4 regions of the Streptomyces sp. NPDC007808 genome follow, and region 2 is predicted to be linked to each of the others. Evidence: riboswitches for the same ligand, from Rfam matches in the RefSeq annotation. Region 2 holds a riboswitch; each other region holds the start of a gene.
The links. A riboswitch is a leader RNA that binds a small molecule or an ion and turns the genes downstream of it on or off. The one in region 2 is predicted to bind cobalamin.
Positions count from the first base shown of each region.

Region 1: it holds a riboswitch for cobalamin, as region 2 does, so the genes downstream of both, ACFYNL_RS29410 (ABC transporter substrate-binding protein) here and ACFYNL_RS08055 (prenyltransferase/squalene oxidase repeat-containing protein) in region 2, are expected to answer to the same signal.
Region 3: it holds a riboswitch for cobalamin, as region 2 does, so the genes downstream of both, ACFYNL_RS29035 (energy-coupling factor ABC transporter permease) here and ACFYNL_RS08055 (prenyltransferase/squalene oxidase repeat-containing protein) in region 2, are expected to answer to the same signal.
Region 4: it holds a riboswitch for cobalamin, as region 2 does, so the genes downstream of both, ACFYNL_RS37670 (cobalamin biosynthesis protein) here and ACFYNL_RS08055 (prenyltransferase/squalene oxidase repeat-containing protein) in region 2, are expected to answer to the same signal.

Region 1 covers NZ_JBIAEQ010000008.1:229,153-236,628, forward strand. Annotated here, with positions in the region: gene ACFYNL_RS29395 (MBL fold metallo-hydrolase) at 16-651, opposite strand; gene pcaC (4-carboxymuconolactone decarboxylase) at 690-1,985, opposite strand; gene ACFYNL_RS29405 (alpha/beta hydrolase family protein) at 2,497-3,366, shown strand; cobalamin riboswitch at 4,266-4,396, shown strand; gene ACFYNL_RS29410 (ABC transporter substrate-binding protein) at 4,459-5,499, shown strand; gene ACFYNL_RS29415 (FecCD family ABC transporter permease) at 5,496-6,560, shown strand; gene ACFYNL_RS29420 (ABC transporter ATP-binding protein) at 6,830-7,476, shown strand, end outside.
Region 2 covers NZ_JBIAEQ010000002.1:394,002-401,477, forward strand. Annotated here, with positions in the region: gene ACFYNL_RS08045 (aldehyde dehydrogenase) at 1-1,295, opposite strand, end outside; gene ACFYNL_RS08050 (MBL fold metallo-hydrolase) at 1,462-2,490, shown strand; cobalamin riboswitch at 2,679-2,830, shown strand; gene ACFYNL_RS08055 (prenyltransferase/squalene oxidase repeat-containing protein) at 2,944-4,167, shown strand; gene ACFYNL_RS08060 (SCO2322 family protein) at 4,170-4,823, shown strand; gene ACFYNL_RS08065 (energy-coupling factor transporter transmembrane component T) at 4,820-5,932, shown strand; gene ACFYNL_RS08070 (ABC transporter ATP-binding protein) at 5,929-7,476, shown strand, end outside.
Region 3 covers NZ_JBIAEQ010000008.1:146,136-153,611, forward strand. Annotated here, with positions in the region: gene ACFYNL_RS29015 (LD-carboxypeptidase) at 1-420, opposite strand, end outside; gene ACFYNL_RS29020 (prolyl oligopeptidase family serine peptidase) at 429-2,393, opposite strand; gene ACFYNL_RS29025 (M20/M25/M40 family metallo-hydrolase) at 2,399-3,706, opposite strand; gene ACFYNL_RS29030 (M55 family metallopeptidase) at 3,699-4,532, opposite strand; cobalamin riboswitch at 4,633-4,819, shown strand; gene ACFYNL_RS29035 (energy-coupling factor ABC transporter permease) at 4,849-5,550, shown strand; gene ACFYNL_RS29040 (energy-coupling factor ABC transporter substrate-binding protein) at 5,547-5,933, shown strand; gene cbiQ (cobalt ECF transporter T component CbiQ) at 5,940-6,689, shown strand; gene ACFYNL_RS29050 (ATP-binding cassette domain-containing protein) at 6,686-7,476, shown strand, end outside.
Region 4 covers NZ_JBIAEQ010000012.1:214,629-222,104, forward strand. Annotated here, with positions in the region: gene ACFYNL_RS37665 (cobyric acid synthase) at 1-818, opposite strand, end outside; gene ACFYNL_RS37670 (cobalamin biosynthesis protein) at 821-1,756, opposite strand; cobalamin riboswitch at 1,864-1,996, opposite strand; gene ACFYNL_RS37675 (hypothetical protein) at 2,171-2,392, opposite strand; gene ACFYNL_RS37680 (anion permease) at 2,438-3,670, opposite strand; gene ACFYNL_RS37685 (class II aldolase/adducin family protein) at 4,025-4,708, shown strand; gene ACFYNL_RS37690 (alpha/beta hydrolase) at 4,803-5,930, shown strand; gene ACFYNL_RS37695 (hypothetical protein) at 6,286-7,476, shown strand, end outside.

The sequences.
Region 1 (7,476 bases), on a different contig from region 2:
AGCGTGGGGCCCCGCTCACACCTGCGCCGACTCCCCCGGCGTCAGACGCAGGTGCTCCGAGCCGCCGAGGCCACCGATCTGCCGGTCGTAGATGGGACGGGCCAGGTCGGTGAGCAGCGCGTCGTGGATGTCGTAGGCGCGCTGCGGCGCGACCTCGCGCACGTAGTCGATGACCTCGGAGATCTTGTTCCAGGGAGCCATCACGGGGAGCATCAGCGTCTCCACCGGGTGGTCGGGGACGGTGAGGGCGTCGCCGGGGTGGAACACCTTGCCGCCGTCCACGAGGTAGCCGACGTTGGTGATCCGCGGGATGTCCGGGTGGATGACGGCGTGCAGTTCGCCGTGGACCTGGACGTCGAAGCCGGCGGCGGTGAAGGTGTCTCCGTGGCCGACCGTGTGCACCCGGCCCGGGAAGGCCGACGAGAGCTTGTCCGCGACCGACTTCAGCGTCCAGACCTCGGCGGCCGGGTTGTGCTCCATGGCCGCCCGCAGGCGCGGTTCGTCGAAGTGGTCGGGGTGCTCGTGGGTGACGAGGATCGCGTCCGCGCCGAGCGCGGCGTCCATCTCGCTGAACCCTCCGGGGTCGAGGACGAGCGTCCGGCCGTCCTTCTCCAGCCGGACGCAGGCGTGCGACATCTTCGTGAGCTTCATGACACCATCCTGCCGCGCCGAGGCTCGCCGCCGAGCCTTCACTCCTCGGGCGTGGTCTCCTCGCGTATGACCTTCTGGGCGACCCGGAACGCGCTGTTCGCCGCCGGTACGCCGCAGTAGACGGCGGCCTGGAGCAGCACTTCCTTGATCTCGTTCGGGGTGAGGCCGTTGCGCAGGGCGGCACGGGTGTGGAAGGCGAGTTCGTCCAGGTGGCCGCCCGCGACCAGGGCGGTGAGGGTGACACAGCTGCGGGAGCGCCGGTCGAGGCCCGGTCTGTTCCAGATCTCGCCCCAGGCGTAGCGCGTGATGAACTCCTGGAAGTCCCCGGAGAACTCGTCCGCCTGCGCCAGCGCCCGGTCGACGTGCGCGTCCCCGAGCACCTCGCGCCGGACCTTGATCCCGGCGTCGTACGGGTCCTGCGGGCCCGTCGGCTGCGGCACCACGACGGCGGGGGCTATCTCGGCGACCGGCGCCGGCTGCGCGGGTGCGGCGGACAGGACCGGCCTGACGGCGACGGCCGGGACGGCGATCTGGCCGGTGGTGTCGAAGCCGGGCTGCCAGGCGGTGGAGAAGTGCCGGACCAGCAGGTCCGTGACGGCGGCGGGCTGCTCGACCGGCACCAGGTGGGAGGCGCCGGGAACCACGGCGAGACGGGCGTCCGGTATGCCCGCGACCAGCGTGCGGGCCTCGGCGGGGCCGGTGACCTGGTCGTCCGAACCGACGAGGACGAGGGTGGGCACGGCGACGCCGGCGAGCTGCGACCGTACGTCGAAGGACGCGAGCGCCTCGCAGGCGGCGATGTAGCAGCCGGGGTCGGTGGTGCGCACCATCTGCACGGCCCACTCGGTGATCGCGGGCTGGGCGGCGGCGAAGCCGGTGGTGAACCAGCGGTCGGGCGACGTGCGGGCGATGGGGTCGAGGCCGTTGGTGCGCACGATCACGCCCCGCTGCCGGAACTCGTCGGCCGTGCCGAAGCGCGGAGAGGCGGCGATCAGGGCGAGCGAGGCGACGCGCTCCGGGCGCCGCAGCGCCAGTTCGATACCGAGGGCACCGCCCAGCGCGCAGCCCGCGTAGCCGAAGCGCTGCACGCCGAGGCCGTCGAGGGTGGCGAGCAGCCGGTCGGCGAGGTCGGCGACGGAGCCCGCCGGGTACGCGGGCGCGCCACCGTGTCCGGGCAGGTCGAACCGGAAGACCCGCCACTGCTGGGTCAGCTCCGGGACCTGCCGGTCCCACATGTGCCAGGTGGTGCCCAGTGAGGGACCGAGGATCAGGACGGGGGCCTCTTCTGGCCCGTCAAAGCGGTATTGCAGGGTGTTCGACGGTGTCTCACTCACCCGCCCGAGCCTCTCATCTGTCACGAGATGTCACATCGCCGGGGTGGGTTAGCGGGCCTTGTCCCGCTCCGGCGCTGCCGCGCCTGCCGGCGAGAGTCAAGGTACATATTCTCCGCGGCGCCTGTTGGTCCTCCTGGCACCTACCCCGCACCAGCGCCTCCGGATCTCACCTCCGACCCACCAGCGGACGCCGACCGTATCTCTGCCTGAAGTGCGTCCGCATCGTCCGGCGCAGCATCCCTTCCCAGTTCGGAGCGACCACCGCCAGCCTCACCCGTTCCCTCACCGAGGCCGGGCGGAAGGCACGCGCACGTCTCCTCCCGCCCCGGCACAACCGGGACTGCCCGCGCGCGATCAAGAAGCCGAACCGATGGCCGGTGCTGAGGACCCGCGCCAAACGCGGCACTGTGCAGCGAGGCCGCTGGGCCCACAACCCCGACCACATAGCCGAAGAGCACCTGCCGGGCTGGAAGACCCGCACTTGGGACAGGCGCCCCCCTACGATGTCGCCATGATGATCTCTGGACAGGGACAGCCGCTGATACGTGTCCTGCTCGACGAGTCCCGACGTGACCTGAGGGATCCGACTCGTCCGCGCCCTGTCCGTCTTTACCTGTGGGAGCCGAGCCACCCACAGGCCGCACCCGCTCCGCTTGTCGTCGTCTCTCACGGCACCGGAGGTTCGGGCAGCGACATGGAGTGGCTGGTACGACCGCTGCGCGAGGCGGGTTTCCGGGTTGTTGCCCTCGATCACCACGGCAACAACTACGTCGACGGCTACGAGCCGGAGGGCTTTCTCCACGTATGGGAACGGCCCCGGGACGTCTCCTTCGCACTCGAAGCGCTCGCCCGGGAAGAGTTGCTCGGTCCGGTCGGTGTAGCGGGTTTCTCCCTCGGCGGTTACACGGCGGCGGCCCTTGCCGGGGCCCGTGTCGATCCGCAGATCCTGTGGGCTGTGCTGACGGGAACGATCCCTCTGCCGGAGATCCCCGAGTTCCCCGGCGCACTGGACGCGCTGCGGAAGAAGTATCCACTGGACGAGTCGTCACGACGTGCGCTGGATGCCGCCGCGGCAGACCTCTCGGATCCCCGAGTGCGGGCGGTCTTCCAGGTAGCCCCCGGTGTGGGCAGTCTCGTGACCCCGGAAAGCCTGGCAACCGTGCGGGTGCCTGTGGGCATCCGCTGGGGTGGAGCAGACACGGTCAACCCGTACGACGTCGACACCAAGCCGTACCTGGAGCACATTCCCACAGCGAGTGGTGGCTCGGCCGGCCCCGATGTCCGCCACGACGACTTCTTCGCCCCGGAACCTGCCGACCCGACTGTCCGCGTTCGGGTCGGCAGGGAGGCGGCCGCCTTCTTCCAACAGCACCTTGGCTGACACCCCGGCGGACACGGCGTCGGCGTAGAGCACGGGGCTACCAGCGTTGAGTATCGAGCACGGGGCCACCAGCGTTGAGCACGGCCACTGGCGCCAAGGCAACTGCATTGGTCGTCGCCTGGGCCTGAGCCATCTGGGCGTGAGGCGCTGAGCTGACTCGCTGACCCCCTGCTTTCATGGCGCCCGGTTTGCGAGCGATCCTCGGGTCTGGTTGCTCCGGCGCACAGGTCCCGGCCGTGGCAGGGATATGGGAAATCGCTGACGTGCCGCCGTGCAGCGAGTGGCACTCGGTACGGGCGCCCGGACTTGTGCCCGACGGACACGGTGGTGGCTGCGCTGCGGACGCTGTGGCGTTCAGGGCGACCCCATCATCCGAAGTCCGTGCCATCCCCCGGGCCAAGACCTGGTCAGCACGGACACCACTGCCTGGTCACTCGTCTCCCAGGGCACCCCAGGCGCAGCACACCTGAACCGTCTGGCCCGGCACCCGGCCGGGCCGTCTGCACTGTGTGTCCTCAAGGAAATGGGGCCTGCGCCCGATGGCCTTCTCCTGCCCGGGCGATGAGGGTGGAAGGCCAGGTCACGTCGGTGGGGGAAGGGGCGCCGACGCCGGGGGTGCGACGGGGACGGCGGTGCTGCCCGCCGCCTCGGCTCCGTTCCGGCCCGGTCGGCGCCCGGTCGACGGTGGACTCGACGCCGAGGGCGGCGGAGGGTGTCGAGCGCTGAGGTGGGAGCGGGAGGCCGCTCCGGTGGGAGCGGGAGGCTGACCGTCAGTCAGAGTCCGTGGCCGGAAAAGGCCCCTGGCGAAGGCGATCACACCCCAGCGGGGGCGGGTGAGCGCGTGGTAACTTCCGGACGCCAGTCGAATCCGTGGGCGCGGTCGTACGCGTACACGGGTCAGGGAATCCGGTGAGAGTCCGGAACTGACGCGCAGCGGTAAGGGTGACGGGCGGGGCAACAGCCACTGGAGCACGGCCACGGCCGGATCCGGGAAGGCGCCCCGTCAGGGCGATCCCGAGTCCGAAGACCTGCTGGCAGCAGACCGTCCGAACGGGCTCCGCGCATGGGCCCCGACGCCGAGGAAGTCACACCGTGCTCCTGTCACGTTCCGTCCGCTGTTCCGTTCTGCTCCTGACCGGAGCGCTGCTGCTGTCCGCGTGCGGTGCGGGCTCGTCGTCCGACGGGGCCGGCGCGTCCGGCGGCTCCGGCGGCAAGGCCGTCACGCTCGCCAACTGCGGGCAGAAGGTGACGGTCAAGGCCCCGCCCGAGCGGGCCGTGTCCCTGAACCAGGGCACCACCGAGATCATGCTCTCCCTCGGCCTGGCCGACCGCATGGTGGGGACCGCCACCTGGACCGACCCGGTCATGAAGGGACTGGAGACGGCCAACGCGATGGTTCCCCGGCTCGCTGACAACCAGCCGTCGTTCGAGAAGGTCCTGAACACCGAGCCGGACTTCGTCGCCGCCTCCTTCACGTCCCTGCTGAGCAAGGGCGGAGTGGCACCCCGTGAGAAGTTCGAGGAGCTCGGGGTGCCCACGTATCTCTCGCCCGCGGACTGCGAGGGCAAGGACAACGGCGGCGACGGGGACGGCTCCCGGACGAGGCCGCTGACCATGGAGACCGTCTACCGCGAAGTGCGGGAACTGGCGCGGATCTTCGGGGTGGAGGCGCGCGCGGAGAAGCTGGTCGCCGAGCTGAAGGCCCGGGTGGCGAAGGCCACGTCCGCGACCCGGGCCGAGGACGCGACAGTGCTGTACTGGTTCGCCAACCAGGAGTCCCCGTACATGGCGGGCTGCTGTGGCGCGCCCGGCATCATCACGCACGCGCTCGGCGCGAAGAACGTCTTCGACGACAGCACGCAGGAGTGGCCCCAGATCAACTGGGAGACCGTCGCCGACCGCAACCCCGATGTGCTCGTCATCGGAGACCTGACCCGCAAGCGGCAGACCGCGGAGACCGCCGCGAAGAAGATCGCTTTCCTGGAGTCCAACCCGGCGACAAGGAACATGGACGCGGTCAAGAAGAAGCGGTACGTGCTGGTCAGCGGGCAGGTGATGAACCCGACCATCCGCACCGTCGAGGGCGTGGAGAAGGTTGCGGCGGCCCTGCGCGAGTACCGGCTCGCCGGATGACCACCACCCTGCGCCCGCCCGCGGCCCGGCCGTCGCGGACCGCCGCCCGCGCGCTGCGTGACGCGGCCGGCCTGGGTGCCGGACTGGCGGTGCTCGCCGCGTCCGTCGCCGTGGCCATCACCATCGGCCCGGCGGACATCGGCGTCGGCGACGTCTGGTCGGCGGTGGCCTCCCATCTCGGTTGGGGCAGCACGGAGTTGTCCCCCATCCGGGACGGCATCGTGTGGAACCTGCGGCTGCCGCGCACCCTGCTCGCCGCGGTGTGCGGGGCAGGACTCGCCGTGTGCGGAGCGGTGATGCAGTCGCTGCTGCGCAACCCGCTCGCCGACCCGTTCGTCCTGGGCGTGTCCTCCGGGGCGTCTACCGGCGCCGTCGTCGTGGTCGTCCTCGGCGCCGGGGGCGGTGTCCTGTCCGTCTCCGGGGGCGCGTTCGTGGGCGCGGTCGGCTCGTTCGCGCTGGTGCTGCTGCTCAGTCACACGCTCGGCGGGACGACGGACCGGGTCGTGCTGTCCGGGGTGGCCGCCATGCAGTTGTTCTCGGCGCTGACCTCGTTCGTCGTGATGACGGCGGCCGACGCCGAGACCACCCGGGGCGTGCTGTTCTGGCTGCTCGGGTCGCTCAGCGGGGCCGACTGGAGCGAGGTGTGGCTGTGCCTGGCCGTCCTGGGGCTCGCCCTCGTGGTGTGTCTCGGGTACGCGCGCACCCTGGACGCCTTCGCCTTCGGCCAGGACGCGGCGGCGACGCTCGGGGTCGCGGTCGCCCGGACCCGGCTGGTGCTGCTGTGCGTGACCGCGCTGCTGACCGCCGCCCTGGTCAGCGCGGCGGGCGCGATCGGCTTCGTCGGCCTGGTCCTGCCGCACGCCGCCCGCGCCCTCGTCGGCCCGGGGCACGGCCGCCTGCTACCAGTCACCGCGGTCGCCGGGGCGGTGTTCCTGGTGTGGGCCGACACCCTGGCCCGTACCGTCCTCGACCCCCAGGAGGTGCCGGTCGGCGTGGTGACGTCGCTGGTCGGCGTTCCGGCGTTCGTCCTGGTCCTGTACCGCACGAGGAGGCGGCGATGACGATCGGCACCGGGCGCCGGGACGAGGATTCCCGGCCTCCGCACCCCGGAGCGGCACCTGACGGGTCTGCACCTGACGGGTCTGCACCTGACGAACCAGCACCCGAGGGGCCGGCACCCGCCACGCCGGTGACCGCCGGGCCCACATCCGCGAAGCGGACGACCGGCGGATCGACCACCGAGGGGCCGGCAACGGTCGGGCGGACGACCGGTGGGCCGACAGCCGCCGAGCAGTCGCCCGGCCGGCCGCCCACCCTCGTCGCCGACCGTGTGAGCCGCACCGTCGACGGGCGGCTGATCCTCGACGGTGTCAGCCTCGACCCTCGGCCCGGCTCCGTGACCGGCCTGCTCGGTCCCAACGGCTCGGGGAAGTCGACGCTGCTGCGGCTGCTGTCCGGGGTGCTCGCCCCGGCCTGCGGGGTCGTCACCCTTGACGGGCGCCCCCTGCCCGACTGGAACCGCCGCGCGATCGCCCGGCGCGTGGCGGTGGTCGAGCAGCACGCCGAGACCCTCGTCGAACTGACGGTCCGCGACGTGGTGCGCCTCGGCCGCATTCCGCACCGCCGCGCCTGGACTCCCACGACCGAGGCGGACGAGAACGCCGTACGCACCGCCCTGGAACGCACCGGACTCGGCGGCCGGGCCGACCAGCCCTGGCAGACGCTCTCGGGCGGCGAACGCCAACGCGTCCAGATCGCCCGTGCCCTGGCCCAGGAGCCTCGCGAGCTGCTGCTGGACGAACCCACCAACCACCTCGACATCCACCACCAGCTCGACCTGCTGCACCTGGTCGCCCACCTGCCCGTCACCAGCGTCGTCGCCCTGCACGACCTCAACCTGGCGGCCATGTACTGCGACCAGGTCGTCATCCTCCGGCAGGGCCGGGTGGTGGCCGCCGGAGCCCCGGGCGCCACGCT
Region 2 (7,476 bases):
CGGCGAGCGATCTCGACGCCGTGCGCGGTGTCGGCGGTCCAGACACTGCCGCTGAGGCCGTACTCGGAGTCGTTCGCGATCTTCACGGCCTCGGCCTCGTCCCCGTAGGGCAGCAGGCAGATGACCGGGCCGAAGATCTCCTCGCGGGCGATCCGCATGGAGTTGTCGACGTCCCCGAAGAGCGTCGGCTCCACGTACCAGCCCCGGTCCAGCCCCGGCGGACGCCCGCCACCGGTCAGGATCTTGGCGCCCTCCTCCTGGCCGATGCGGATGTAGTCGAGGTTCCTGCGCTGCTGCCGTTCCGCCACCAGCGGCCCCACCTGGGTCGCCGGGTCCAGCGGGTCGCCGACCACCAGCGCGCCGGCCGCCGCGGCGAAGGCCTCGGCGAACTCGTCGTAGCGGGAGCGCGGGAGCAGGATCCGGGTCTGGGCCACACAGGCCTGGCCGTTGTTCATCCAGGCCGCCGGGACGACCCCGGCGACGGTCGCCTCGACGTCCGCGTCCGGCAGGACCACGGCCGCCGACTTGCCGCCCAACTCCAAGGTCACCCGGGTGAGGTTGCGGGCGGCGACCTCCATGACCCGCTTGCCGGCCGCGACCGAGCCGGTGAAGGAGACCTTGTCGATCCCGGGGTGCCCGACCAGGTACTCGCTCACCTCGCGGTCCGCCGGGAGGATGGACAGCACGCCCTCCGGCAGCCCCGCCTCCCTGGTGATCTCGGCGAGGAGGTACGCGTCGAGCGGCGACTCCGGCGACGGCTTGAGCACCACCGTGCAGCCGGTGAGCAGCGCGGGCGCGAGCTTGGCCGCGGCGACGAACTGCGGGACGTTCCAGGGCGCCACGGCGGCCGCCACCCCGACCGGCTCGCGCCGCACGAGGATCTTGCCCAGCACGCCGTCCCGCCGCTCCTCGTACGGGAAGTCACGGGCGACCGTGATCGCCGCGTCCCACACCATCATCGCGCCGAGCGCCTGGGCGAGGACGCTCCAGGAGTACGGGGAGCCGTTCTCGGAGGAGACCACACGGGCGATCTCCTCGTGCCGTACGGCGATCGCGTCCTTGATGCGGGTGACGACCGCGATCCGCTCGTCGAGGCTCATCCGCGGCCAGGGCCCCTCGTCGAACGCCCTGCGCGCCACCGCCACGGCCCGGTCGACGTCGGCCGGCGAGGCGTGCGGCACGCGCCCGATGACCTCTTCGGTGTGCGGCGAGATCACCTCGATGACGTCCGTGCCCAGGGGGTCGGTCAACTCCCCGCCGATGAACAGCTGTCCGTGTTCCACGAGCTCGGTCATGGCCGACGCCTCCTGCGGAGCCTGGAGCGGGTTACGTGAGTCCCAAAGGTTTCTGACGTTGTTTCAGGAACTGATACCAGTTCTAGTTATAGTGAGCAATGGCCGTGCGGGCGGCGGCCCGCAGGGGACCGTGGCAGGTGGAGCGAAGCCAGGACGGGGGAAACCCATGGCGCGGGTGTACGACCACGGGGGCGGGGTTCGGTCCGTCCAGGTACCCATCCCTGACAACCCGCTCGGGCACACCCTGGTGTACGTCGTCGACACCGACCGCGGCCCGGTGCTCGTCGACACCGGCTGGGACGACCCGGCCTCCTGGGACACGCTCGCGGAAGGACTCGCGGCCTGCGGCACGGCGCCCGCCGAGATCCACGGTGTCGTCATCACCCATCACCACCCCGACCACCACGGCCTGTCCGGCAAGGTCCGCGAGGCCTCCGGTGCCTGGATCGCCATGCACGCGGCGGACGCGGCGATCGTCCGGCGCACCCGCGCGACCCGCCCGGAGCGCTGGTTCTCCTACATGGCGGACAAGCTCACCGCGGCGGGCGCACCCGAGGCCCATGTGGCGCCGCTGCGCACCGCCCGCCGTCCCGGGAACCTGCCGGGCTTCTCCCCCGCGGACCCCGACCGCGAGATCGTGCCCGGCGAGCTCCTCGACCTGCCCGGCCGCCGCCTGCGCGCGATCTGGACCCCGGGCCACACCCCCGGCCACGTCTGCCTGCACCTGGAGGAAGAACACCCGGACCGGCTCGCCGGGCACGGCCGCCTGTTCTCCGGCGACCACCTCCTGCCCGGCATCACCCCGCACATCGGCCTGTACGAGGACCCGGACGACACCACCGTCACGGACCCCCTCGGCGACTACCTCGACTCCCTCGAACGCATCGGCCGGCTCGCCCCCGCCGAAGTCCTGCCAGCCCACCAGCACGCGTTCACCGACGCGCCCGCCCGCGTACGGGAGTTGCTGACCCACCACGAGGCCCGGCTCACCGGCCTGCGCGCTCTCCTGCGCGAACCCCTCACCCCCTGGCAGCTCGCCGAGCGCATGGAGTGGAACCGGCCCTGGGAGCAGATCCCGTACGGCTCACGGAACATCGCGATCGCGGAGGCGGAGGCGCACGTACGGCGGCTGGTGAAGCTGGGGAGGGCGGAGGCGGTGGCGGGGAGTGATCCGGTGACGTACGTGGCGTGGTGAAGCAGCAGCATGGACGCCATGGGCCCCCGGGCGGCCTCGGCGCGTCCGTCGGCGTGGCCCTCCCGGTCGCGGCGCAGCACCCACGCCTCGTCGATCTCGTACACGTCGCACGCGCGCCCCGAGGCCGGCAGCCGTCCGGTCCTCCCCGTGATCCCCATGCGCCCGAACCTGTCCGCGCCCCGGCCTCCCCTCAGCGGTTTCCCTACGGGCCGGTAGAGTGGCCGCGTCGTCATCACACCCGTACGGGGGGAAGCCGGTGCAAATCCGGCGCTGACCCGCAACCGTGAACCGGTCGGAGAAGGCCGGTGAGCCGGATCGCCCCGTACGGATTCGTGACCGGCTCACGTGCACCGGCAGCCGGCCGGAGCACGGCACCGTCGAGGTATACGGAGCCGAGCCGCCCGGGGTCTCCCTGTGCTGCCCGGCCCCTTCAGGGAAGGGCATTCGCCGATCATGCACGTCCGCCGCACCGCCGCGGTCCTGGCCGCCGTCACCGTGATCGGCACGGTCACGCCCGCCTTCGCCGCCGACCCGTCCGCGTCGCCGTCCGTGGCGCTCCCGGCCGGCCTGTACGGCACGTCCGACCCGACGTACGACGGGGTGTGGCGGCAGTCCCTCGCGCTGCTCGCCCAGGACACGGTGGGTGTGAAGCCGGCCGACGAGGCCGTGGACTGGCTGACCGGACAGCAGTGCGCCGACGGGTCGTTCGCCCCCTACCGTGCCGACGTCTCGAAGGACTGCGGGGCCAAGACCCCCGTCGACACCAACAACACGGCCGCCGCCGTCCAGGCCCTCGCCGCGCTCGGCGGGCACGACAGCGCGGCCGGCAAGGCGGTGGCCTGGCTGAAGTCCGTGCAGAACGAGGACGGCGGCTGGGGGTACGTGCCGGGCGGCGCGAGCGACGCCAACTCGACCTCCGTGGTGATCGGCGCGCTCGCGGCCGTCGGCGAGAAGCCCGGCGAGGTGCGCAAGGACGGCAGGTCCCCGTACGACGCCCTGCTGGAGCTGTCCTTGCCGTGCGGCGACGAGGACGCCGGGGCGCTCGCGTTCCAGCCCGGCAAGAAGGGGGCGCTGGCGGCCAACGCCGACGCGACCGCCGCGGGTGTGCTGGGCCTGCTCGGCAAGGGCCTCGTGACGACGCCCGGCAAGGCGGCCGAGGACGCCCCGAAGTGCCTCGGCGGCAAGAGCCCGACCCCCGCCGACGCGGCCCTCAACGGCACCGCCTACCTCGGCCGCGCCCTGAGCGGGACCGGGTACCTGAAGTCCGTGATGCCCGGTGCGAAGGACCAGCCCGACTACGGCAACACGGCCGACGCGGTCGTCGCGCTCGCCGCGCGATCCGGCGCCGACGCGGCCCGCGAGCCGCTGCGCTGGCTGGAGCGGAACTCCGCGAAGTGGGCCGGGCAGAGCGGCCCCGCCGCCTACGCCCAGCTGATCTTCGCCGCCCACGCGACCGGCACCGACCCTCGGGACTTCGGCGGCGCGGACCTCATCCGGCAGCTCAACGCGACGGGCCCGGCGCCGCGGTCCGCGCCGGACGCGTCGGCGTCGGCGAAGGCCGCGGAGCGGGAGGAGGACGACAACGGCGGCGTCAGCTGGTGGTGGATCGTCGGCGTCGGCCTGGTCGCGGGCATCGGTGTCGGCTTCCTGATCAGCGGCCGCAACAAGGGCAAGTGACCGTGGTCCGCCGCGCTCTGACCCTCCTGCTCGCCGCGCTCGCCGTCCTGGCGGGCGTGACCCTGCCCGCCCAGGCGGCCGGTTACCGCTACTGGTCCTTCTGGGACCGGGACGGCAACACCTGGACCTACGCCACCCAGGGCCCCGCCACCGCCCGCCCGTCCGACGGTGACGTCCAGGGCCTCAGGTTCGCGGTGAGCGAGGACTCCGGGGACGCGGCGCGGCCTCGGGGCGCCGCCGTGTTCGAGGTGATCTGCGCGCGGACACCGGCGCGCGAGGGCATGAAGCGGGTCGCCCTGGTCATCGACTTCGGGACCCCGCGGGACGCCCCGTCGGGCGAGACACCCCCGGCCCGCCGCACGGCCTGCGCACGGCTGGCCCCGGACGCGACGACGGCCGAGGCCCTGGCCGAGGTGGCCGAGCCGCTGCGCTACGACACCAACGCCCTGCTGTGCGCGATCGCGGGCTACCCGCGCAAGGGCTGCGGCGAGCAGGTCTCGGGGACGGCCGACCGGCCGACGCCCGCGCTGCAGCCGGCCGCCGAGGGGGAGGCCGGCTCGGACGGCGGCCCGTCGGTGGGCCTGGTGGCGGGGATCGCCGCGGTGGCCGTACTGGGAGCGGCAGCGATCTGGCAGGCACGACGGCGGCGACCGTGACGGCCGGGGCACGGCTGCACCCCGGCGCCTGGTGGCTGTGGGCTCTGGCTCTCGGGACCGCGGCCACCCGCACCACCAACCCGCTCCTGCTCACCCTCCTGATAGCGACGTCCGCCTATGTCGTGGCGACCTGCCGCCCCGACGCCCCCTGGGCCCGCTCCTACGGCGGCTTCGTCAAGCTCGCCCTCGCCGTGCTCTTCATCCGTCTCTTCTTCGCCGTGGCCCTCGGCTCCCCCGTCCCCGGCACCCATGTGATCGTCGCCCTGCCCGAACTTCCCCTGCCCGACTGGGCCCAGGGGATCCGCCTGGGCGGGAAGGTCACCGCCGAGACCCTCCTGTTCGCCCTCTACGACGGGCTGCGGCTGGCCGCCCTGCTCATCTGCGTGGGCGCGGCGAACGCGCTCGCCGACCCGGCCCGCCTCCTGAAGTCCCTCCCCGGTGCCCTCTACGAGATGGGTGTCGCGGTGGTCGTGGCGCTCACGTACGCCCCGAACCTCATCGCCGACGTCCAGCGCCTGCGTGCCGCCCGGCGTCTGCGCGGACGCCCCGACCGGGGTGTCCGCGGCCTGCTGCACGTCGGACTGCCGGTCCTGGAGGGCGCGCTTGAGCGCTCGGTCGCCCTCGCCGCCGCGATGGACGCCCGCGGCTACGGCCGCGGCGCCGACGTACCGGCCCGCGTCCGCCGTACGACCACCGCGCTGACCCTCGGCGGCCTGCTGGGCGTGTGCGCCGGAACGTACGGGCTGCTGACCGCCGAGGGCGGGACGTACGGCCTGCCGGTGCTGCTGGTCGGGCTCGGCGCCGCACTCGCGGGGCTTCGTCTCGGCGGTCGCCGTACCCTGCGCACCCGTTACCGCCCGGACCGCTGGGACGTCCGCGCCCGGCTGGTCGCCGGGTCCGGTGTGGCCGTCGCCGCCCTGCTGACCCTCGCCGCCGCCCGCGACCCGGCCGCCCTGAACCCCGGTGTGGTGCCCCTCGTCGCCCCCACCCTCCCGCTGTGGCCCGCGGCGGCCGTCCTCCTCGGCCTGCTCCCCGCTTTCGTCAGCCCCGCACCCCGCAGCCCCGATCCCAGTCGCGATCCCAGTCCCGTCCGCAAGGAGCCGTCGTGATCCGTTTCGAGAACGTCTCCGTGACCTACGACGGTGCCACCGGCCCCATCGTGCAGGACCTGGACTTCGAGGTTCCGGAAGGTGAACTGGTGCTGCTCGTCGGTCCGTCGGGGGTCGGCAAGTCCACCGTCCTCAACGCGGTGAGCGGCCTCGTGCCGCACTTCACCGGCGGCACCCTGCGCGGCCGGGTCACGGTGGCGGGCCGGGACACCCGCACCCACAAGCCGCGCGAACTGGCCGACCTGGTGGGCACGGTGGGGCAGGACCCGCTGTCCCACTTCGTGACCGACACCGTCGAGGACGAACTGGCCTACGGCATGGAGTCGCTGGGCCTCGCCGCGGACGTCATGCGTCGCCGTGTCGAGGAGACCCTGGACCTGCTGGGCCTGGCCGACCTGCGCGCCCGCTCCATCGCCACCCTCTCCGGTGGCCAGCAGCAACGTGTCGCGATCGGCTCGGTCCTCACCCCGCACCCCGGCGTCCTGGTCCTCGACGAGCCGACCTCGGCCCTGGACCCGGCCGCCGCCGAGGAGGTCCTCGCCGTTCTGCAGCGGCTGGTCCACGACCTCGGCACGACGGTCCTGATGGCCGAGCACCGCCTGGAGCGGGTCGTGCAGTACGCCGACCGGGTCGTCCTCCTCCCCTCCCCCGGCGCACCCCCGGTCCTCGGCACACCGGCGGAGGTGATGGCCGTTTCCCCGGTGTCCCCGCCGGTCGTGGACCTCGGCCGGCTGGCGGGCTGGTCGCCCCTGCCCCTGACGGTCCGGGACGCCCGGCGACGGGCGGCAACCCTGCGGGAACGTCTCGGTGAGCGCGCCGACGGCGCCCTCCGGGGGGATGGGGAAACGCGCGAGGGGCACGGGGAAACGCGCGAGGGGCACGGCGAAACGCGCGACCAACCACCCGCGCCCCACACCCGCCCCCACTCCGAAGCCCCCGACCGCTCGGGCCCATCCGCTCCCCGCCGCTGGTTCCGGCGCGGCCGCACCCCCGCCCCCTCGGCCCCGTGCACGGCGCAGGTACGGGCCCTGTCCGTCACGCGCGGCCAGGTCCGGGCCCTGCGCCAGGTGGACCTGACCGTCACCCCCGGTGAGACCGTCGCTCTGATGGGCCGCAACGGCGCCGGGAAGTCCACCCTGCTCAACACCCTGGTCGGCCTCGTGCAACCCTCCGCCGGCCAGGTGGACGTCGGCGGATCCGCCCCGCACCGCACACCGCCCCGCGACCTCGTGCGCCGCGTCGGCCTCGTCCCGCAGGAACCCCGTGACCTGCTGTACGCCGACACGGTCGCCGCCGAGTGCACGACCGCCGACGCCGATGCGGGAGCCGAGCCCGGCACCTGCCGGGCCCTCGTCCGCGAGCTCCTTCCGGGCATCCCCGACGACACCCACCCTCGCGACCTCTCCGAGGGCCAGCGGCTCACCCTCGCCCTGGCCGTCGTCCTGACGGCCCGTCCTCCCCTGCTGCTCCTCGACGAACCGACCCGCGGCCTCGACTACGCGGCGAAGGCCCGCCTCGTCGCGCTGCTGCGCGACCTCGCCGCC
Region 3 (7,476 bases), on a different contig from region 2:
CGCCGCCATGGGCCCGTGGAGGGTGGCCAGACCCAGCCGGGTGGCGAACGCCTCGTGCAGCACGGTGATGTCGCTGAAGCCGACGAACACCTTGGGTCCGGCGGCGCGCATCGCGTCCCAGTCCAGCAGGTCGGTCATCCGCTGCACGCCGTATCCGCCCCGGGCGCACAGCACGGCGTCGACCGACGGATCGCACCAGGCGCCCTGCAGATCGGCGGCCCGGTCGGCGTCCGTGCCCGCCAGGTAGGCGAAGTCGTTGTGCCGGTCCAGCACATGGGGGGCCACCACCGGGTCGAGGTCCCAGCCGCGCAGCACGTCGAGCCCGGCCTGCAGCCGCTCCTCGGGCACGGGCCCGCTGGGGGCCACGACCGCCACGCGGGCGCCGGGGGCGAGTCGGCGTGGCCGGACGAGGGGGCGCAGGGTCGGGGTCACGTGGTGAGCTCCAGGTTCGGGACGCCATGCGGGTTCAGGCCGAACACCTGGGCGTACAGGGAGAGTTCCGACTCCAGGACGCGGATCATCGTCTCCGCCCGTCGGAATCCGTGGCCCTCCCCCTCGAAGGCGAGGTAGGCGTGCGGCACCCGGCGCCCCTGCAGGCGGGCCAGGAACCGCTCGCACTGGGCGGGCGGGCAGATCACGTCGTCCAGGCCCTGGAGCAGCAGGAAGGGCACGGTGAGGCGGTCGGCGTGGGCGGCGGGCGAGCGCTCGGCGTATCTGGCCGGCACCTCGGCGAGCGGGCCCACGAGGGTTTCCAGGTAGTGGGACTCGAAGTCGTGGGTCTCACCCGTGCCCCAGCCGGCCAGGTCGAGGATCGGGTAGAGGATCGTGCCGCAGGCGTAGACGTCGGTCGTGGTGAGGGACGCGGCCGCCGTCCAGCCGCCCGCGCTGCCGCCGCGGATGGCGAGCCGGGCGCGGTCGGCGGTGCCCTCGTCGGCGAGGGCGAGCGCCACGGCCGCGCAGTCCTCGACGTCGACCACGCCCCACTGCTCGCGCAGCCGGTTGCGGTACGCGCGGCCGTAGCCGGTGGAGCCGCCGTAGTCGACCTCGGCGACGCCGATGCCGCGCGAGGTGAAGTAGGCGATGGTCAGGTCGAGCACGAGGGGCGCCCGGTCGGTGGGGCCGCCGTGCGCCCAGACGACGTACGGCGCCGGGGTGTCCGTGGGGGCCACGCAGGTGGGGTTGTGGGGCGGGTAGATGTGGGCGTGGATCTCGTCCCCGCCGGGGCCGGTGAAGGTGCGGATCTGCGGCTCGGGATAGTAGGCGGGGTCCACGGCGTCGTCGTGCTCGGCCCCGATCACCCGGGATCTGCCGGTGCAGGTGTCGAGTTCGACCACCTCGTAGGCGCTGCGCGGACTGGCGCCGACGGCGATCACGCGCTCTCCGTACGCCGCGAGCGTCGGCGCGATCTCGGTCCACGGCCCGGCCGCGTCGACGATCTCGCCGGTGTCCGGATCGAGGATCCCGAGGGCCGTCGAGCCACGGCCGTGCACCACCGCGACGAGCCCGTCCGCCAGCGGGGCGAACCAGCGCAGACCGAGCTTCCACAGCGGCCCGCCGAACTCCTCCTCGCGCGGGCACAGGGGCACCCCGTCGCGGTAGAGGTTCCACCAGCCGCTGCGGTCGCTGACGTACAGCAGGCGGCCGTCGTGCGACCAGTCGACCTGGGCGATCGACTCCTGAGGGCCCCCGGCGACGGTCCGCGGGCCGTCGAGGGTGCCGTCGGCCCCGACGTCGGCCACCAGCAGCTCCGTGCCGTCCCAGGGCATGCGCGGATGGTCCCAGGCGAGCCATGCCGCGCGCCGCCCGTCGGGCGAGATCCGGGGGCCGGTGACGAACCGGTGCCGGTCGTCGGTGAGTTCCCGTACGGCACCGCGGTCGTCGGCGGCCGAGCCGTCCAGGGGTACGGCGGCCAGGACACGCCGTACATCGGCGGGCCCCTCCCCCGTGAACTCCTCCAGGACGCACCACACTTCACCGTCGTCGAGCCGCAACAGCGGTTCCACCCAGCGCAGTCCACCGCCCACCGCGGACACGGGGGTGAGCGGACGCGGGTCGCCGCCCTCCTCGTACCGGTAGAGCCGCTGGTCGGCGAAGTCGACGAAGACGACGAGCGGCCGGCCCTCGACCATCGCGCCCGCCCAGGGCTGTCCGCCGTACTCGACGACCCGGCTGCGCACGTTCCACGGGGCGGGCAGGACCGACTCCTCGCGGCCGTCGGTCCGGCGCCGTACCAGGGTCCGCCGGCCGCCCTCCGTGGGGCGCGGCTCGGTCCACCACGCCTCGTCGCCCACGAAACCCACGTACTCGGGACGACCGTCGTGCGCGGCGGCCAGGGCCGCGTCGATGGGCGAGGGCCAGGAACCGTAGGCAAGTGTCCGCACTGTCTCCCCCACCCCGCCTAGGCCGTCCGCAGGAAACGGTCGAGCACCCGGACGCCGAAGTGCAGCGCCTGCACGGGTACCCGCTCGTCGACGCCGTGGAACATGGCCCCGTAGTCGTATCCCTCCGGCAGCTTCAGCGGGGAGAAGCCGTAGCCGGTGATGCCGAGCCGCGAGAACTGCTTGGCGTCCGTGCCGCCGGGCATGCAGTACGGCACGACGTGCCCCTCGGGGGCGAAATCCTCGACAGCGGCGCGCATCCGGGCGTACGTCGGCGAGTCCAGCGGCGCCTGGAGGGCGACGATCTCGCGGTGGAGGTACTCCCACTCCACGTCGGGGCCGGTGAGGCGGTCGAGGGTCTCGTGGAACTCCTCCTCGCCGCCCGGGAGACAGCGTCCGTCGACATACGCGACGGCCTCCCCCGGGATCACGTTCACCTTGTAACCCGCCTCCAGCATCGTGGGGTTGGCGCTGTTGCGGACGGTCGCCTCGACGAGCCGGGCCGCCCGGCCGAGCTTCTTCAGCAGGCCGTCCACGTCGTCCAGGTCGGCGTCGAGGCCGTACAGCGCGGCGAGTTCGGTGAGGGCGGCGCGGACCGTCGGGGTCAGCCGCAGCGGCCACTCGTGCGCGCCGATCCGGGTGACGGCCGCGGCGAGGCGGGTCACCGCGTTCTCCCGGTTGGGCTGGGAGCCGTGCGCGGCCCGCCCGCGTGCCGTGAGCCTGAGCCAGGCGGTGCCCCGTTCACCGGCCGCGATCGGGTAGATCTGCCGCCCGTCGCCGTCGTGGAAGGTGAACGCGCCGGACTCGCCGATGCCCTCGGTGCAGCCCTCGAACAGCCCGGCGTGCCGATCGGCGAGGAATCCGGCGCCGTCCTCGGCGCTGGCCTCCTCGTCCGCGGTGAACGCGATCACGACGTCCCGCCGGGGCCGGACGCCGTGCCTTGCCCAGGCCCGCACCACGGCCAGGATCATCGCGTCCATGTTCTTCATGTCGACCGCGCCCCGGCCCCACACCACCCCGTCGCGGATCTCCCCGGAGAAGGGGTGCACGCTCCACTCGGCGGCCTGGGCGGGCACGACGTCCAGGTGACCGTGGACGAGCAGCGCGTCCGCCGACGGGTCGGTGCCCTCGATGCGGGCGACGACGTTGGTCCGGCCCCGGGTGCGCTCCAGCAGGGTGGGCTCCAGACCCGCCTCGGCCAGCCGCGCGGCCGCGTACTCGGCGGCGGGGCGCTCCTGGCAGTCCCCGCCGCCGCGGTTGGTGGTGTCGACGCGGATGAGGTCGGAGGTGAACGTCACGACCTCGTCCAGTGCCTGCTGGTCAGCCATACTGCTCCTCCACCGCCGCCGAGGCGATCGTGGTCACTGCCTTGAAGGTACGGATTCCCGCGTACATGTGCTCGCTCGTGTACGCCACCTTCCGCTCCCCGGTCCGTTCCACACCCGGGACGACGGTGACGGCCATCGCCAGGTGCTCGGCGTCGAACTCGACAGCGACCGTGAACGGCCCCGCGCGCACCGGTTCCTGACGGACCGCCAGCGAGGCGGCCTCCTTGGCCGCGGCGCGGATGCCGGCGGCGGTCCTGGCCGGCGTACGGCACACCGCCGCGTACCGCGAGACATGGTCCTTGACGGCGACCTTCAGCGCGCCGGGCGCGTACCCGAGCGCGTCCTCGCAGGCCACGTCGTCGCCGGTGACGAGCACGACGGGCACGCCGTACTCGGCGGCGACGTGCGCGTTCAGCAGCCCCTCGCTCGCGCGGACGCCGTTCAGCCACACCCCTGTGATCTGGTTCGCGAGGTAGGTGTGGGCGAGGACACCCTCCATGCCGGCGCCCGCGTGGTAGCCGACGAAGGCGATCCCGTCCACGTCGCCGTGCTGGACGCCCTCGACCATGGAGAGTTCCTTGTGCCGGCCGGTGAGCATCTGAGCCCGCTCGTCGAGCCGTTCCAACAGCAGGTTGCGCATGGACCAGTGCGCCTCGTTGATGACGACGGCGTCGGCGCCCCCGTCGAAGAATCCCCGCACGGCGGCGTCGACGTCCGAGGTGAACATCCCGCGGCACCGCTCCCACTGTGGCGTCCCCGGCAGCACGTCCCCCGGCCAGGTCACGCCGGTGGCGCCCTCCATGTCGGCGCTGATGAGGATCTTCATGTTCCGTCACGTTACGCGCCGAGGGGGAAACCCGCCATGAAGCGGGCGAACGCCACTTTCACGCCCCCGGGGCCCGCTTGTCAGCCACCCGCTGCGGGCACTACTGTCACCACGCCTTGGTGAACGGGAAATCCGGTGTGATGCCGGTGCGGCCCTCGCCACTGTGAATCGGGAAGTCCGGCTCCAGCCCTCACGGGCAGCCACTGGGTCCCTCCGGACCCGGGAAGGCGGAGCACGGGCGGTGGTACCCGTCAGCCAGGAGACCGGCCAAGGCACGTCAACCATCCACGAGGTGCTGGAGAGGGTCTGCTGAGCCATGCACATAGCCGAGGGTTTCCTGCCTCCGGCGCACGCGGTCGCCTGGAGCGTAGCGTCGGCGCCGTTCGTCGTCCACGGAGTCCGTTCACTCACCCGTGAGGTCAGGGAGCATCCCGAGAGCACCCTGCTCCTCGGCGCCTCCGGAGCCTTCACCTTCGTCCTGTCCGCGCTCAAGCTGCCGTCGGTGACCGGGAGCTGCTCCCATCCCACCGGCACGGGGCTGGGCGCCATCCTGTTCCGGCCCCCGATCATGGCGGTCCTGGGCACGATCACCCTGCTCTTCCAGGCGCTGCTGCTCGCGCACGGCGGTCTGACCACGCTCGGCGCGAACGTCTTCTCGATGGCGATCGTCGGGCCATGGGCCGGATACGCCGTCTACAAGCTGCTGCGGCGTTTCGACGTGCCGCTGATGGTCGCCGTCTTCTTCGGCGCGTTCGTCGCCGACCTGTCCACCTACTGCGTCACCAGCGTCCAGCTGGCGCTCGCCTTCCCCGACCCGGGCAGCGGATTCCTGGGCGCGCTCGGCAAGTTCGGTTCCATCTTCGCCCTCACGCAGATCCCCCTCGCGGTGAGCGAGGGCCTGCTCACGGTGCTCGTCATGCGGCTGCTGGTGCAGTCCAGCAAGGGCGAACTGACCCGGCTTGGCGTGCTCCTCGCCAAGAAGCAGTCCCGGACCGAGACGGAGGCGGTGGCCCGATGAGCAAGAACACCAGGATCAACCTCGTGCTGCTGCTCGTGGTGGCCGCGCTGGCCGTGCTGCCGCTGGCGCTCGGCCTCGGCGACCACAAGGAGGAGCCGTTCACGGGCGCCGACGGTGAGGCCGAGTCGGCGATCACCGAGATCGAGCCGGACTACGAGCCCTGGTTCTCACCCCTGTACGAACCGCCGTCCGGTGAGATCGAGTCGGCGCTGTTCTCCCTGCAGGCGGCCCTCGGCGCCGGAGTGCTCGCCTACTACTTCGGTCTGCACCGGGGGCGGCGGCAGGGTGAGCAGCGGGCGCTGGAGCGGGAACGGGACCGGGACCGGGAGGCCGGGAGCGTCCCGAGCGGCACCGCCGGGAAGTCGTCGGCCGAAGGGGACTGAGCCCGCGTGCTGCCGATCGACGCGGCGGCGCACAGCAGTCGCTGGCGCCGCCGCCACCCCGTGGACAAGGCCGTGCTCGGGCTGGGTCTCACCGCGCTCGCGATCTCGCTGCCGCCCTGGCCGGGCGGGGCCCTGGTGCTGGTCACCGCCCTGTTGGTGCTGCTGGGTCCCGCGGGGGTGCCGGGGCGCCGGCTGTGGCGGGCGTACCGGGTGCCGCTGGGCTTCTGCGTGACCGGCGCGGTGACGCTGCTCGTCCAGGTCGGCGGTCCCGGGGGCATGGTCTCGCTCGCCGACGGCGGTCCGCTGCGCGCCGGGGAGCTGCTGCTGCGCACCTCGGCGGCCTCCCTCGGGGTGCTGCTGTTCGCCTTCACCACGCCGATGTCCGATCTGCTGCCCCGGCTGGTGAAGGCGGGGGTGCCCGCGCCGGTGGTCGACGTGGCCCTGGTGACGTACCGCATGAGCTTCCTGCTCCTGGACTCGGTGCGCCGCATCCGGGAGGCCCAGGCGGCTCGGCTCGGGCACATGAGCCGGGCCGCGGAGTGGCGTTCCCTGGCCGGGCTCGGCGCCGTCGCCTTCGTGCGCGCATTCGACCGGGCCACCCGGCTCCAGGCCGGGCTCGCCGGGCGGGGGTACGACGGTACCCTGCGCGTCCTGGTGCCCGAGGCCCGGGTCTCCGTCCGTTTCACGGCCGCGAGTTGCGTGCTGCTCGCAGCGCTGGCCGCCCTCACCCTCGTACTGGAGAAGGCCCTGCCATGAGCGAGCCCACCGCCCTGGTCGCCCTGCGGGGCGCGTCCTACGCCTATGAGGACGGCCCCCTCGTTCTCGACGGCCTCGACTTCGACGTGCACGAGGGGCGCGCGCTGGCGCTGCTCGGGCGCAACGGCACCGGCAAGACCACATTGATGCGGCTGCTCAGCGGCGGACTGCGCCCGCATCAGGGCCGGTTGACGGTGGAGGGTTCCCCGGTCACCTACGACCGCAAGGGGCTGACCCGGCTGCGGACGACCGTCCAGCTGGTGGTGCAGGACCCCGACGACCAGCTGTTCGCGGCGTCCGTCGCCCAGGACGTGTCCTTCGGCCCGCTGAACCTCGGCCTCGCGGATGCCGAGGTACGGGCGCGGGTCGACGAGGCGCTCACCGCCCTGGACATCACCGCGCTGGCCGACCGGCCCACGCACCTGCTGTCGTACGGGCAGCGCAAGCGCACCGCCATCGCGGGCGCGGTGGCGATGCGGCCGAGGGTGCTGATCCTGGACGAGCCGACCGCCGGCCTCGACCCCGACGGCCAGGAACGCCTGCTGGCCACCCTCGACGGGCTGCGCGCGGGCGGCACCACGGTGGTGATGGCCACCCACGACGTCGACCTCGCCCTGCGGTGGGCGGACGACGCGGCGCTCCTGACGCCGTCCGGTGTACGCACCGGCGCCGCGCCCGCGATGCTGGCCCGCACCGACCTCCTCCAGCAGGCCGGCCTGCGGTTGCCCTGGGGCATCGCGGCCACCCAGGTGCTCCGCGCGCACGGCCTGCTGGACGACGCGGCACC
Region 4 (7,476 bases), on a different contig from region 2:
TTCGACATCAGCGGTACGGCGCAGACGGCGACCCGCAGCACGTCCTCGCCGAGGGGCGGCGCGACGACGGACTCCCGCACCGTTCCGCGCAGGGACACGCGCAGCCCGTCCTCCTCGTCGATGCCGAGTCCGTGCCGGAAGGGCAGCACGCCGTACGTCCGGCGCCCCGTGAGGTCGTGGAGCATGTCCAGGCCCGGCTCCAGCAGGGAGACGTCCCCGCGGAACTTGTTGACGAGGAACCCGGCGACGCACTCCTGGTCCTCGCGCGACAGCAGCGCGACCGTGCCGAAGAACGAGGCGAAGACACCGCCCCGGTCGATGTCACCGACGACCAGGACGGGGAGCCCGGCGCCCCGGGCGATCCCCATGTTCACGATGTCGGTCCGCCGCAGATTGATCTCGGCGGGAGAACCGGCCCCCTCACAGATCACCGCGTCATACGTGCCCCGCAACTGCTCCAGACAGTCCAGCACCGTCCCGAGCAGCCGCTGCTGCCGTCCGCCGTGGTACCCGCGCGCGCTCAGCTCGCCCACCGGCTTGCCCAGCAGCACGACCTGACTGCTCTGCTCGCCACCGGGCTTGAGCAGCACGGGGTTCATCAGCGCGGTGGGTTCGACGCGGCAGGCCTGCGCCTGCATGGCCTGCGCCCGCCCGATCTCCGCGCCCTCGCGGGTGACGAACGAGTTGAGGGACATGTTCTGTGCCTTGAAGGGCGCGACCTTGACGCCCTGCCGTACCAGCCACCGGCAGATCCCCGCCGTGACGACGCTCTTGCCCGCGTCGGACGTGGTGCCGGCGACGAGAAGACCACCGCTCATGCTCATTGCCCCCTCTTCAGCAACCGGGCTCCGGCGCACACGCCGAGCGCGAGCCAGGTGACGCGCCGCGACAGCCGCACGGCGCGTTCGACGTCGGGCGTGCCGACGGCACGCCCCCGCGTGTTCAGCACGGGCCGGTGCTCCACCCGCCCGCCGTACGAGAGCGTCCCGCCCAGCCGCACCCCGAGCGCTCCGGCGAACGAGGCCTCCACGGGCCCGGCGTTGGGGCTCGGATGCTTCGCCGCGTCCTCCCGCCAGGCGCGTACGGCACCCCGCGGATCGGGTCCGGCCAGCGCCGCGAGTACGGCGGTGAGCCGCGCGCCCGGCCACCCGGCCACGTCGTCCAGCCGCGCCGAGGCCCACCCGTAGCGCCGGTACCTGGGCGACTTGTGGCCCACCATGGCGTCCAGCGTGTTCACGGCCCGGAAGCCGACCAGCCCCGGCACACCCCCGACGGCCCCCCAGACCAGCGCCCCCACGACCGCGTCGGAGGTGTTCTCGGCGACGGACTCCACCACGGCCCGCGCGATCCCGTCCGCGTCCAGCGCCTGCGGGTCCCGCCCGCACAGATGCGGCAGCCGCGCCCGCGCGGCCTCCACGTCCCCCGCCTCCAGCGCACGCGCGACGAGCCGGGCCTCGCGGGCCAGCGACGTCCCTCCGACCACCGCCCAGGCGGCGGCGCCGGTCAGCGCGACGGACGCGGCCGGGGAGGTGCGGACGGCGCGGGCGGCGACGGCGCCCAGTGCCACGGCGCCACCGGCGCACACGGCGGTGTGCAGCGCACCCCACGCGCGGTGGTCGCGCCACAACACCCCCTCCACGGCGGCGGCGGCCCGTCCGAACGCGGCGACCGGATGCCCGCGGTGGGGGTCGCCGAGCAGCAGATCACCGAGAAGTCCGGCGGCGGCACCGTACGCGAAGACGCGATCGGCACGCATCGGCGTCAGCCGGCCGCGGGGAAGGGCAGAGCCCTGGTGCGGGACCTCAATCTCGAACGGCAGCCGAGCATCGCGTTATGTCCTCACTCAGGGTGTCCACGCCCTGGTTCGACGAGACCGGCGGCGAGAGTTCCTGGCTCCCGGGGCTTTCCACCCCGGTGACAGTGGCGGGACCGCGCCGGATTCACACCGGCTTCCTCTTCTGCCGCCGTACATGGCCCCGGCAGTCCACCACGGGGTCGGAAGGGCCGTCAACTTGCCGTTGACCTGCGGAGGGAGAGTGTGCGGAGGCCCACACACGCGTGAGGTGCGAGACGGTGTTCCGTCCCGCACCCCGGGTGCTCGCGCGCGCTCCGGCGCACTGTTGCTCAGGCCACGAGCGCTCTGTGCGTCAGGCCACGATCGGCGTGTGTGTCAGGCCACGATCAGGTAGATGCCGTAGCCCACGGCCGCCGCGCACGCCGCGAAGCAGGCGTACGCCCCGGTGACCGCGAGCGCGGCCGAGTCGCCCTGGGCCGCCGCACGTTCGCGGCGGGACAGGCCGGAGATGCCGAGGGTGAACAGGCCCACCAGGGCAACCGTGACCACGAGGCTGACCCCGAAGACGGAGCCGAGAGCCGCCCAGTCGATCTTCATGCTTCTACTTCCTTGAGTAACCGGCGAGGAGGAACCGGGTGGGGGTCAGACCGACGCCTTCGACGGCGTCGACTCGGAGGTCTGGGGCGGGACCGTGGCCGTGATGTCCTCGGCCACCGGGTGCGCCGGCGGCACGGTCACGGCGGCCATGGCCTGGGTCACCACACCGGCCGGCTCCTCGGTGTCGTTGACGTTGGTGTGGTCGACGACCTCGCGGCGGGAAATCTTCCAGATGGCGGCGCTGGAGACGACCAGGAAGACCGCGACCAGGCCCGTGCCCCAGGCGCCGAAGCCCGTCACGTACTCCGCGAGCGCGCCGACCAGGGCTGCCGCCGGCAGGGTCAGGCCCCACGCGACGAACATCCGGGTCGCCGTCGACCAGCGGACCACGCCGCCCTTGCGGCCGAGGCCCGCGCCCATCACCGCGCCGGAGACGGAGTGCGTGGTGGAGAGGGAGAAGCCCAGGTGGGAGGAGGCCAGGATGACCGTGGCCGCGCTGGTCTGGGCGGCGAAGCCCTGCTGCGGCTGGAGGTCGGTCAGGCCCTTGCCCATGGTGCGGATGATGCGCCAGCCGCCGAGGTAGGTGCCGAGCGCGATGGCGACGCCCGCCGAGAGGATGACCCACATGGGCGGGTCGGAGTCGGGGGCGAGGGTGCCGCCGGCGACCAGGGCGAGGGTGATGATGCCCATGGTCTTCTGGGCGTCGTTCGTGCCGTGGGCGAGGGAGACCAGGCCGGCGGAGGCGATCTGGCCGGCGCGGTAGCCCTTCTTGGACGCCTCGCCGTCGGCCTTCTTGCCGAGGGTGTAGGTCAGGCGGGTGGCCAGCATCGCGGCGATGCCCGCGACCAGCGGGGCGGCGATCGCCGGGATCAGCACCTTGGTGACGAGCACGTCGCCGTGGACCGCGCCGAAGCCGGCCGAGGCGACGGTGGCGCCGATCAGGCCGCCCATGAGGGCGTGCGACGAGCTGGAGGGCAGGCCCACCAGCCAGGTCAGCAGATTCCACAGGATCGCGCCGACCAGCGCGGCGAAGATGACTTCGGGACGGATGCCGGCCTCGTCGACGAGGCCCTTGGAGATGGTGTTGGCGACCTCCACGGAGAGGAAGGCGCCGACGAGATTGAGGACGGCGGACATGGCCACCGCGACCTTGGGCCTCATGGCGCCCGTGGAAATGGTCGTGGCCATCGCGTTCGCGGTGTCGTGGAAACCGTTCGTGAAATCGAACGCGAGTGCGGTTACCACCACAATCGCGAGGATCAGCGAGAAGCTTTCCATTTACCCAGGCAATCGTTCGAGGTCATTGGCTTGCTGAACGTAGGTAACCTGAGTGAACGGAAGGTGAACTGGGGCGGGCCGCACGGTGTCCGACAGGGAGGGTTTCTCCCATGCGGGCGGAGGCTCTCGTTCCGTCTGGCGGCGCGCAGCCCGGGCGGGGCGGGGCCGGTGGCCCCCGGGCGGACGTCCTCAGCCGGGTCACCGACCCGTCGAAGAGATTCTGGTCACCCGGCAGCCGCAGCCGTCGCCGCCTCTCGTCCGACGGGGACGCGGACGTCTCGGCGCGTGCGGATCCGGTACCCGTCCTGGGCGGACTCAAGGCCGTGCCGGGGTGCCGGCTGGCAGGATCGCCGCATGACTGAGGAGCTGCACGAACAGCGAGGCAGGAAGGTGCGCCCCGAGGAGCTGGAAGCCTGGGAGGCGCTGGTGGCGACCGCGCGGCGGACCGTGGCCGACGGGCTGGTGGTCGGCACGTCCGGGAACGTCTCGGTGCGCGTCGGGGACACCGTCCTGGTCACGCCGTCGGGCGTGCCGTACGACCGGCTGACCGCGGAGGACGTGACCGGGGTGGACCTGGAGGGCCGGCAGGTCCTGGGTGCCCTGGTGCCGACGAGCGAACTGCCGATGCACCTCGCCGTGTACCGCACCACCGACGCCGGCGCCGTCGTCCACACGCACGCGGTCCATGCGACGGCCGTCTCGACCCTGGTCCCCGAGCTACCGCTGATCCACTACATGGCGGCGGCGCTCGGAGGACCCGTCCGAGTCGCCCCCTATGCGACGTACGGCACCGAGGAGTTGGCCGACAGCATGCTCCGGGCCCTCACCGACCGCACCGCCTGTCTCCTCCAGAACCACGGCACGATCGCCTACGGCGCGAGGCTGGCCCAGGCCTACGACCGCACCGCCCAACTGGAGTGGATGTCCCGCCTGTGGCTCACGGCCTCCTCGGTGCCGGGCCGCGCGCCGAGCCTGCTGTCGGGGGAGCAGGTGGCCGAGGTGGGGGAGCGGCTGCGGGGGTACGGGCAGCGGGAGTGAGGCGCGGGTCGGGTGGGGGGCCGTCCGGCGGCGGCCCTCACCCCGAGTCGTCCTCCCACTGGCCCGACCCCGTCCGCGCCCGGACACTGGATCCGTGCGCACTGTCAAAACGACGGCCGCTGCCGTCACCGTGGCCCTGGCCGCCGGCGTCGCGAGCGTCGCCGCCGGGCGGTACGCCAGTGGTGCCGCCCTGACGGCCTCTCCCGGCAGGCCCCTGCCCACCGAACCCCGGCTCACCGTGCACGCCACGGCCGCCGGCCAGATCACCCTCACCCGCGACCTGGCCTCACTGCGGCCCGGCACCTACGGCCTCGCCGGCGACGGCTCGCACGCCGTCGTCGGCCCGGTCCTCGCCGCGGCGAAGCACTCCGCCGACACCGTCGTACGCCGCCTGGAACGTGTCACCCACGGCACCCTCGACCCCGGCGACAGCGTCTGGCTCACCCCGAACGTATACGTCGGCGACCCCGCCGCCGCCCTCGGCCTCGAACACGCCGACGTCGACGTCCCCGGCGAACTCGGCTCCCTGCCCGCCTGGTTCGTCCCCGGCAGCCGCGGCACCTGGGTCATCGCCGTGCACGGCCTCGGCACCACGCGCGAGCACGCCATGAACCTCATGGGGTTCCTCAGCGGCCGGCACTTCCCGGTCCTCGCCCTCTCCTACCGAGGTGACCTGGGCGCACCCCGCCCTCCGGACGGCCTCGGCCACCTGGGCGAGACCGAGTGGCGCGACCTGGACGCCGCGATGCGCTACGCCGTGCGGTACGGCGCCAGGCAACTCGTCCTGCTCGGCTGGTCGACCGGGGCGACGATGGCCCTGCGCGCCGCCCAGCACTCGGGGCTGCGGGACCGGGTCTCCGGGCTCGTCCTGGACTCCCCGGTGCTCAGCTGGGAAGCCACCCTGCGTGCCCTCGCCGCGGCCCGCCACACCCCCGGCCCGCTGCTGCCCCTCGCCGTCCGCGCGGCGCAGGGCCGCACCGGCCTGCACGCCGGCCGCGGCACCGGTACGGGCGCCCCCGACCGGCCCCCGGTGCCGACCCTGATCTTCCACGGCCCCGACGACGAGGTGGCCCCCTGGAGCCTCTCCCGCCGCCTGGCCGCCGCCCACCCCGACCTGGTCTCCCTGCACACGGTTCGACGCGCCCCGCACGCCGCCATGTGGAACGCCGACCCCGAGGGCTACGAAGAGGCGCTGCGCCGATTCGTCACCCCGCTCATGTGACGCTCGTGCGACCGCTCCCCGGGGACGCCCTCGGGGCGGTCCCGCGTGAGCGGGAGGATCCGGCGCCGCAGATTCCGTTTAACCCCGGACCACTGGCCTGTTATCGGTCCCCGGCCGCCCGCGGAACCCCGTGCGTTGGCCATCCCCGTAGCCCCTCGTGACATTCCGTTTGGGTTTTCGGACCGTCAACCGGAAGACTGCACCCGTGACGTCCCGTATCCCGCGCGACTCCAGGCTTCGACTCGTCCGCCCGCGACCCCTGGCCGCCGCCCCCAGAGCCGTGAACCAGCGGCGCCCACGCCGCCCCGCCCCGCGCCCCCCGGAGGGCACACCGGCCCGGTCCGAGCTGGCCAGAATGGCACGCTCCGGCCTGGCCGCGGCGGCCCGCGTCGCCCACTGGGCCGACGCCGCCCTGGGCCCCGGCCGGGACGGCAGCGCCTCCGACGGCAAGGGCACCCTCTCCGACGCGACCGCCGAACGCGCGGCCCGGGACCTGGGCCTGACCGTGGCTCAGGTCCGCGCCGACTGGGACACCGCCCGCCTCGCCGGTCTCGTCGAGGTGCACGGCGACAGCGCCCGCCCCGGCTGGCGGCTGCGCGCCTGGGACCGCGACGACAGCGCTGTCCTGCGCGGCTGGGTCGCCCTGTTCGACGCCTGGTCGCTCGCCCACCCGGAACCGGAGCGGCTGGAGCACGGCGCCGTCCCCGACGTCGTCTCGGCCATGCCCCAGGTGCTCTCCTTCCTGCACCTGTCCGCCGGGCCGGTCCCCGTCGAGCAGCTCCTGGACCTGCTGGAGCAGCGCGTCACCGAACTGCGCACCGAGAGATGCGAGATCCCCTACGGGCCGCAGCCCGAGCCGGCCCCGGCCCCGGCAGGCGCCGAGGACGCCCCCCTCGCCCCCCTCCTCGACTGGGCCCTGCACGCCCTCGCCTCCGTCGGAGCCCTCACCTACGGCGACGGACAGGCCACGCTCACCCCACTCGGCAACTGGGCGGTCTGGGTCAAGCTGGAGCAGATCTGCGTCGCCGCCCAGAGCCCGGCGGGGAACATCGAGCGCGCGGCCGAGGACATGCTCCGCGGCTGCGCCCAGCTGCGCCCGAACGCCGCCCGCGACGAGTACCGCGCCTGGCTCGCCGCCCGCCCCGTCGGCAGCGCCGTCACCGAACTCCTCGGCGCCGCCCGCGGCGACGACGCCCTGCTGCGCGGCCTCGCCTTCGAGGCGCTGCGCGTCGTCGGCGCCCCCGCCGAGCACGACGTGCGCGCTGTCCTCGACGAGCCGACCCTGCGGCCCTACGCCCTGCTGTGGCTCGCCGAGCACGACGGCGTCGACCCCGAGGACGCCCATGAGGTGCTCACCAGGGAAGAGGCCACCTGGCTGTGGGTCGACACCGCCGCCGCCGTCGCCGACCACGGCGAGGCCCCGATGCTGGTACGCCACCTGGAGTCGGCCGTCCAGCCCACGGTGCCGATGCTGCTCGACGAGGTCCGGGCCGTCGGACACCCCCGCACCGTGCAGGTGCTGGTCGCGCTCGCCGCCGCGCACCCC